One region of the Streptomyces sp. NPDC031274 genome, then DNA from elsewhere that is predicted to be linked to it. Evidence: predicted binding sites of a transcription regulator. Region 1 holds the regulator's gene; the other holds the start of a gene.
What was found. Region 1 encodes HrcA, which represses chaperone genes, less so after heat shock. Its sites were predicted from a motif close to TTNGCACTCNGNNNNNCNGAGTGCNAA; they were not measured.
Positions count from the first base shown of each region.

Region 2: a site for HrcA is predicted at 2,768-2,794, ahead of groL (chaperonin GroEL). Genes of this name have one in related genera too.

Region 1 covers NZ_JBVIHP010000003.1:309,927-314,339, forward strand. Annotated here, with positions in the region: gene ACZ5CR_RS06885 (DUF3097 domain-containing protein) at 1-564, opposite strand, end outside; gene ACZ5CR_RS06890 (MBL fold metallo-hydrolase) at 599-1,342, opposite strand; gene hrcA (heat-inducible transcriptional repressor HrcA) at 1,544-2,560, shown strand; gene dnaJ (molecular chaperone DnaJ) at 2,561-3,697, shown strand; gene ACZ5CR_RS06905 (nitronate monooxygenase) at 3,881-4,413, shown strand, end outside.
Region 2 covers NZ_JBVIHP010000020.1:29,575-33,987, reverse strand. Annotated here, with positions in the region: gene ACZ5CR_RS28890 (ATP-binding protein) at 1-962, shown strand, start outside; gene groL (chaperonin GroEL) at 1,015-2,640, opposite strand; gene ACZ5CR_RS28880 (cold-shock protein) at 2,956-3,159, opposite strand; gene ACZ5CR_RS28875 (MoaD/ThiS family protein) at 3,584-3,862, opposite strand; gene thrC (threonine synthase) at 3,972-4,413, opposite strand, start outside.

The DNA of each region.
Region 1 (4,413 bases):
CACCAGGACGCCGAGGCGCGCGTCGGGGCCGGGGGAGAACTCCGTGACGATCGCGGGGAGGTCGTCGATGCCTTCCAGGTACTCGACGACCACGCCCTCGATGCGCAGGTCGTCGCCCCACACCCGCTCGACGAGTTCCGCGTCGTGCCGCCCCTCGACGTAGATCCGACCGGCACGGGCGACCCGGGCCCGCGCTCCCGGTACGGCCACCGAACCGGACGCGGTGCGTGTGGGACGTACGGGAGGAGCGGTCGCCGACGGGCGGACGAGCGTGACCGTCCGGCCCTCCAGGTCGAAGCCCCCGGGAGTCATCGGGAAGACCCGCTGCTTGCCGAAGCGGTCCTCCAGGGTCACCGTCGGACCCTCCGCCGTCTTCTCGCAGCGGATCACCGCTCCGCAGAAGCCGGTGCTCAGCTCCTCCACCACGAGGTCCGCCTCCGCGGCGACCTCCGGCACGGGCTTCGGCTTCTTCCATGGCGGCGTGAGGTCAGGGGAGTACAGACGGCGCTGCGGGCCCGCAGGGCCCTCGCTGGAAGGGTGCTGGCGGGAGACGGGTGGGAGCATTCGCACGACGATAAGAGAAAGGGCGTGGGGCTGGCTACGACACGCCGAAGCGGGCCGCCAGTGTGGCGCGTTGCGCGCGGACAAAAGCCGCATCGACCACCGCACCGTGCCCCGGCACGTACAGGGCGTCATCGCCGCCCAGGTCGAGCAGCCGGTCGAGCGCCGCCGGCCACCGCTGCGGCACCGCGTCGTCGCCCGCCTGCGGTTCGCCCGACTCCTCGACCAGGTCGCCGCAGAAGACGATCTCCTCAGAGCCGTCCGCGCCGGTGACCAGGACCGCCAGGTCGTGGCCCGTGTGACCCGGGCCGACGTTCGCGAGCAGCACCCGCACCCCGCCGCCCAGGTCGAGCGTCCACTCCCCGCACACCGAGTGGTGCGGCCGGACGAGCAGGTCGGCGGCCTCCGCGGCGGCGTCCGGGGGGACCCCGTGCCGGACCGCCGACGCACGCAGCTCGTCGCGGCCGCCCGCGAGGACCGTGTCGATGCCGACCGCGCCGTACACCTCCACGCCCGCGAACGCCGCCGCGCCGAGCACGTGGTCGAAGTGCGGGTGCGTCAGGGCGAGGTGGGTGACCCGGCGTCCCCCGCCGAGAATGCCGCGCGCCTGCGTGCGCAGCTCCGCCCCCTCGCGCAGGGTCGCCCCCGCCTCGATCATCAGCGCCGATTCGCCGCCGACCACGAGACCCGCCGTGCAGTCCCAGATCGGCAGGCGCCGCCGCCCCACGTGCGGCGCGAGCCGCTCCCAGCCCGCCTCGTCCCATGCCAGTGCCACGTTCATAAGCCGACGCTAGCCCCGTACGGGCGCCTTGGCAGCCGCTGCCTTGCCGGTTGAACCGACATAGGGGGTCCGGCCCTTGCCGGGGTCGTACCTCGCGGCCGTACACTGGGCCCGACAATGGCTGGCACTCACCCGAGGGGAGTGCCAGGCGGGTCACAGGGCAGTAGAGGTTCCAGGGCAAAAAGGTGGAGGTGTGCGCGGATGCTCAATGAACGCAGGCTCGAAGTGCTGCGCGCCATCGTCCACGACTATGTCGGTACCGAGGAGCCCGTCGGCTCTAAGGCGCTCACCGAGCGGCACAGCCTCGGGGTCTCCCCGGCCACCGTCCGCAACGACATGGCGGCACTGGAGGAGGAAGGGTTCATCGCCCAGCCTCATACGAGTGCGGGGCGCATCCCGACCGACAAGGGGTACCGCCTCTTCGTCGACCGGCTCGCGGGCGTCAAGCCGATGGCGGCGCCGGAGCGCAGGGCCATCCAGAACTTCCTCGACGGCGCCGTCGACCTCGACGACGTCGTGGCGCGCACGGTGCGGCTGCTCGCGCAGCTGACCCGGCAGGTCGCGGTCGTGCAGTACCCGTCGCTCACGCGGTCGACGGTGCGGCACGTGGAGCTGCTCTCACTGGCTCCCGCCCGCCTGATGCTCGTCCTGATCACGGACACGGGCCGGGTCGAGCAGCGCATGATCGACTGTCCCGCCCCGTTCGGCGAGACCTCGCTCGCGGATCTGCGGGCGCGGCTCAACAGCAGGGTCGCGGGCCGTCGCTTCGCGGACGTGCCGCAGCTGGTGCAGGACATGACGGAGTCCTTCGACGCGGAGGACAGGGGCACGGTGGCGACGGTGCTCTCCACGCTCCTCGAAACCCTCGTCGAGGAGACCGAGGAACGGCTGATGATCGGCGGAACGGCCAATCTCACCCGCTTCGGACATGATTTTCCCCTCACCATCAGGCCAGTGCTTGAGGCCCTTGAGGAGCAGGTCGTTCTGCTCAAGTTGCTTGGCGAGGCCACAGATTCGGGCATGACCGTACGGATCGGTCATGAGAACGCCCATGAGGGACTCAGCTCTACGTCCGTGGTCTCCGTCGGCTACGGTTCGGGCAGCGAGGCAGTAGCCAAACTCGGCGTGGTCGGCCCGACCCGCATGGACTATCCGGGAACGATGGGAGCAGTACGCGCAGTGGCACGTTACGTCGGACAGATCCTGGCGGAGTCGTAAGTGGCCACGGACTACTACGCCGTACTAGGCGTGCGCCGCGACGCTTCCCAGGACGAGATCAAGAAGGCCTTCCGGAGGCTGGCGCGTGAGCTTCACCCGGATGTGAATCCGGATCCGAAGACTCAGGAGCGCTTCAAGGAGATCAACGCCGCGTACGAGGTGTTGTCGGACCCGCAGAAGAAGCAGGTCTACGACCTCGGCGGTGACCCGCTGTCCCAGGCGGGCGGCGGCGGTGCGGGCGGTTTCGGAGCCGGTGGCTTCGGCAACTTCTCGGACATCATGGACGCGTTCTTCGGGACGGCGTCGCAGCGTGGCCCCCGGTCGCGCACGCGCCGTGGCCAGGACGCCATGATCCGGCTCGAGATCGACCTGGACGAGGCGGCCTTCGGGACCACCAAGGACATACAGGTCGACACGGCGGTCGTCTGTACGACCTGCAGCGGTGAAGGCGCCGCACCGGGAACGTCCGCTCAGACGTGTGACATGTGCCGCGGTCGCGGTGAGGTGTCGCAGGTCACGCGGTCCTTCCTCGGTCAGGTCATGACGTCGCGGCCGTGCCCGCAGTGTCAGGGCTTCGGCACGGTCGTGCCCACCCCGTGCCCGGAGTGCGCCGGCGACGGCCGCATCCGGTCGCGGCGGACGCTCACCGTGAAGATCCCCGCCGGTGTCGACAACGGCACGCGGATCCAGCTCGCGGGTGAGGGTGAGGTCGGCCCCGGCGGCGGCCCCGCCGGTGACCTGTACGTGGAGATCCACGAGCTGCCGCACGCCGTGTTCCAGCGGCGCGGGGACGACCTGCACTGCACGGTCACCATCCCCATGACGGCCGCGGCTCTGGGCACCAAGGTGCCCCTGGAGACGCTGGACGGCATGGAGGAGGTCGACATCCGGCCGGGCACGCAGTCCGGCCAGTCGGTGCCGCTGCACGGCAGGGGCATCACGCACCTGCGGGGCGGCGGGCGAGGTGACCTCATCGTGCACGTCGAGGTCCTCACGCCGAGCAAGCTGGACGCGGAGCAGGAGCGGGTCCTTCGGGAGCTTGCCGTGCTGCGGGGCGAGGAGCGGCCCACGGGGCAGTTCCAGCCGGGGCAGCAGGGGTTGTTCTCGCGCTTGAAGGATGCGTTCAACGGGCGGTAGCGCCTGGAGCGGTGTCTTTTCTGTGCCCCCGGTCGCGGATGTTCGCGCCGGGGGCACTTGCCGTTTTCGTCCGCGGGCCGTCTTGGGTTGCTCGCGCAGTTCCCCGCGCCCCTCACAGGGCGCCCCGGGGCCCGGTGCAAGGCGCGATTCGGACGGTTGCCCGGGGCATGGCACGATGCGTTCATGTCCTCCGCGCTGACCGATCTCTGCCGCCATCCGATCGTGCAGGCCCCTATGGCGGGCGGCGCTTCGTGCCCCCAGCTCGCCGCGGCCGTATCCGAGGCCGGGGGGCTCGGTTATCTCGCCGCCGGGTACAAAACCGCCGACGGGATGTACCAGGAGATCAAACAGTTGCGCGGGCTCACGAGCAGGCCCTTCGGCGTGAACCTCTTCATGCCGCAGCCCGAGTACGCCGATGCCGCCGCCGTCGACGTCTACCGCAACCAGCTCGCCGGTGAGGCCACCTGGTACGAGACGCAGCTCGGCGATCCGGACAGCGGCCGTGACGACAACTACGACGCCAAGCTCGCGATCCTCATCGAGGACCCGGTGCCGCTGGTGTCGTTCACCTTCGGGTGCCCCACCCGCGACGTCTTCGACTCCTTCGCGCGGGTCGGCACGATCACCGTCGCCACCGTCACCACGCCCGAAGAGGCACAGACCGCCCAGTGGTCCGGCGCCGACGCCGTGTGCGTGCAGGGCATCGAGGCGGGCGG
Region 2 (4,413 bases), on a different contig from region 1:
CCTGGTACGAGAGGTGCACGGCCGAGCACGCCAACCTCCGCGCGGCTCTGGAGAGCTGCCTCGCGGAGCCGGACCCGCGTGACAGCCTTGAGATGACCGGCAGTCTGTGGTTCTTCTGGTTCTGCTGCGGCTTCCAGCGCGAAGGCCGTCACTACTTGGAGCGGGCCCTTGCCAAGACCCCCGGTCCGGGCGCCGAACGGGAACGCTTCTGGGCCCTGTGGACCTGTGGATCGGTCTCCCTCGTGCAGGGCGACCTCGAAGCCTCCACCCAACTGGTGCACATCTGCGCGTCGTTGGCGGACCGGGTCGACGATCCGGCGGCGGCCGACGCCGCTCTCTACCTCGAAGGGGCCCGCCTTGCGCTGACCGGCCGCCCCGCGCGGACGATCGTCCTGCTCGCACCGGCGGCCGGGTCGCCCGGCTGCGGCGGCGGTTCCCCCGCCGTCAAGCTCCTCGTGCTCGGCGTCCTGGCGTTCGCCCGACTCCATCTGGGCGAGTTCGACCGGGCCACCGCGAGCGCCGACGCCCTGCGCGAGGAGTGCGAGCGGCACGGCGAGCTGTGGATGCGCAGTTACGCCTTCGACCTGCTGTCCAGGGCCGCGCTGAGCAACGGCGACCCGGAGTCGGCCGTGCGGCACGCCCGCGACGCCCTGCCGATCAAATGGCGGTTCCGCGACGTCTTCGGTGCCGCCCTGAGCATCGACGCGCTGACCTCGGCCATGGCCGACCCCGAGCAGACCGGGCGGCTGCTCGGTATCTCCGATGTCCTCTGGCGCTCCAGCGGCGTCGCACAGATGGGAAGTCCCTATCTCGTTGCCGTCCGCCAGGCCTGCGAGCGCCGGATCCGCGACGCCATCGGCGACCCGGCGTACGAGGCCGCCTTCCGCAAGGGGCTTGAGTCCGACATCGACGACGGCATCGCCTATGCCCTGGCAACGCCCGAGGGCGGTACCCCTTCCTGAGAAGGGGTACCGCCCTCGGTACGTGAAGACTGGCCTACCGAGCCGAAGAGGCTCAGAAGTCCATGTCACCGCCCGGCATGCCGCCGCCGGCCGGGGCAGCGCCCGCCTTCTCCGGCTTGTCGGCGATGACGGCCTCGGTGGTGAGGAACAGCGCGGCGATCGACGCGGCGTTCTGCAGGGCAGAGCGCGTGACCTTCGCCGGGTCGAGGATGCCCTCGGCGATCATGTCGACGTACTCACCGGTCGCGGCGTTCAGGCCGTGGCCGACGGTGAGGTTGCGCACCTTCTCGACGACGACACCGCCCTCAAGGCCGGCGTTGACCGCGATCTGCTTCAGCGGGGCCTCAAGGGCCAGCTTCACAGCGGCGGCACCGGTGGCCTCGTCGCCCTCGAGCTCAAGCTTCTCGAAGACAGCGGCGGCCTGGATGAGGGCCACGCCACCACCGGCGACGATGCCCTCTTCGACGGCGGCCTTCGCGTTGCGAACGGCGTCCTCGATGCGGTGCTTGCGCTCCTTGAGCTCCACCTCGGTCGCGGCACCGGCCTTGATGACCGCAACACCGCCGGCGAGCTTCGCCAGGCGCTCCTGCAGCTTCTCGCGGTCGTAGTCGCTGTCCGAGTTCTCGATCTCGGCGCGGATCTGGTTGACGCGACCCTGGACCTGGTCGCTCTCACCGGAGCCGTCGACGATCGTGGTCTCGTCCTTGGTGATGACGACCTTGCGGGCGCGGCCGAGCAGGTCGAGACCGGCGTTCTCCAGCTTGAGGCCGACCTCCTCGGAGATGACGGTGCCACCGGTGAGGATGGCGATGTCGCCGAGCATGGCCTTGCGGCGGTCACCGAAGCCCGGGGCCTTGACGGCGACGGACTTGAACGTGCCACGGATCTTGTTGACGACCAGGGTCGACAGGGCCTCGCCCTCGACGTCCTCGGCGATGATCAGCAGCGGCTTGCCGGACTGCATGACCTTCTCGAGGAGCGGAAGGAGGTCCTTCACGTTCGAGATCTTCGAGTTGACGATCAGGATGTACGGGTCGTCGAGCGACGCCTCCATACGCTCCATGTCGGTGGCGAAGTACGCCGAGATGTAGCCCTTGTCGAAGCGCATGCCCTCGGTGAGCTCAAGCTCGAGCCCGAAGGTCTGCGACTCCTCGACGGTGATGACGCCTTCCTTGCCGACCTTGTCCATCGCCTCGGCGATGAGCTCGCCGATCTGGGTGTCGGCGGCGGAGATGGAGGCGGTCGAAGCGATCTGCTCCTTGGTCTCCACGTCCTTGGCCTGCTCGAGCAGGGCGCCCGAGACGGCCTCGACGGCCTTCTCGATGCCACGCTTGAGGGCCATCGGGTTGGCACCGGCGGCTACGTTGCGCAGGCCCTCGCGGACCAGCGCCTGCGCCAGGACGGTCGCGGTCGTCGTGCCGTCACCGGCGACGTCGTCCGTCTTCTTCGCGACCTCCTTGACCAGCTCGGCGCCGATCTTCTCGTACGGGTCCTCGAGCTCGATCTCCTTGGCGATGGAAACACCATCGTTGGTGATCGTGGGGGCACCCCACTTCTTCTCGAGGACGACGTTGCGACCCTTGGGGCCCAGGGTCACCTTGACGGCGTCGGCGAGCTGGTTCATGCCGCGCTCGAGGCCGCGCCGTGCCTCCTCGTCGAACGCGATGATCTTGGCCATGTGAAGTGGTCCTCCCGGACAGGGGTGGCATGCTCCGGATCGCATCGGTGCCCGCGACGGACGGCCTGCAAACCGTGTGGTTCCTTGCCCCACCCGGCCTGCGGGCCTCACCGACCCGATCCAAGTTCTGTCACTCTCACTAGGAGAGTGCTAAGCCCAATGATTAGCACTCGACCCCTACGAGTGCAAGCGTCTCTCACGGATCCCAGACACATGGGGGGCGCACATCCGGGGGCGTACGCACGAGGGGCCCGTACCCCTGTCGGGATACGGGCCCCTCGTCACTCGCTAAGTCGCTGGCCGATCGCGCCGAGATCAGACGGCGAGCTTGACCATGTCCGCCTGTGGACCCTTCTGGCCCTGCGAGATCTCGAACTCCACTCGCTGACCTTCTTCAAGGGTGCGGTAACCGTCCATCTGAATCGCGCTGTAGTGGACGAAAACATCCGCACCACCGTCGACCGCGATGAAGCCGTACCCCTTCTCCGCGTTGAACCACTTGACGGTGCCCTGAGCCATGCCTAACTCCCCTATTACTGGCCCTTGCACGGACCCGCACTTCGCGGGCCCGGGTCAGACCTCACCCCCCCAATGGGTTGTGGAGGCGTGCGCCGGAACGCGTCGACCGCCGCTGAATGTATCTGCCCAACTGCCCTCTGCAACAGGTCAATCGGACGAGAATTCTGGGCACGCGCGATCGGAAATATGCGGAGAATTTGCCGGAGTTCAGGGCAAGTCGGGCCGGGCAAATGCCGCAATAGACTCAAAAGGGCAAGGCGCTTTGGCTACTTCTTGTCGGCCCGGGGCCGACTTCGTCTACGCGCTCGACGCCAAAAGCGAAGCTTGCTTCCCAACTGTACCGCGCTCAACCACATGGAATTGCCCCCTCCGCTTCTCTCGCGGAGGGGGCAATAGAGGTGACGCTGCGTGCTTTCAGGCGGATTCAGCAACCGCCCGCGACGGCGGGAATGATCGAGACGCCGGCGCCGTCCGGCGTCGCGGTCTCAAGGCCCTGCTCGAAACGGACGTCGTCGTCGTTCACGTACACGTTCACGAAGCGCCGCAGCTTGCCCTGGTCGTCAAGGACACGGGCCGCGATACCGGCGTGCTTGGCCTCAAGATCGGCAATGACCTCGGAGAGGTTGGCGCCCTCGGCGGCGACCTCGGACTTGCCGCCGGTGTAGGTGCGAAGAATGGTGGGAATGCGAACGTTGACGCTCATGGAATTCACCTCTTGATACGGGGAGGAAGCGCCCCGTCAGGGGCGCGAGGAACTGCGCGAGGACGGACCACGACCGCCGTTCGACGACGGCGATCAGGCCCTACGGCGATTAATCGGCAAGACCCGCGGCGCGAAACGCGTCGAGGCTGGGCTTGATCGTCGCAGTCGCCTGAGACGTCTCGGCAACAGCGTCGAGGGTCTTGAGGCCGTCACCCGTGTTCAACACGACCGTGGTGAGAGTGGGGTCGATGAGCCCCGCCTCAAGAAGCTTCTTCGTGACGCCGACCGTCACGCCACCGGCGGTCTCCGCGAAGATCCCCTCGGTCCGCGCAAGCAGCTTGATCGCGTCCACGACCTGCTCGTCGTTCACGTCCTCCACCGCGCCGCCCGTGCGACGGGCGATGTCCAGGACGTACGGCCCGTCGGCAGGGTTGCCGATGGCGAGGGACTTGGCGATGGTGTCCGGCTTCTGAGGGCGTACGACGTCGTGCCCGGCCTTGAAGGCGGTCGACACCGGCGAGCAGCCCTCGGCCTGCGCACCGAAGATCTTG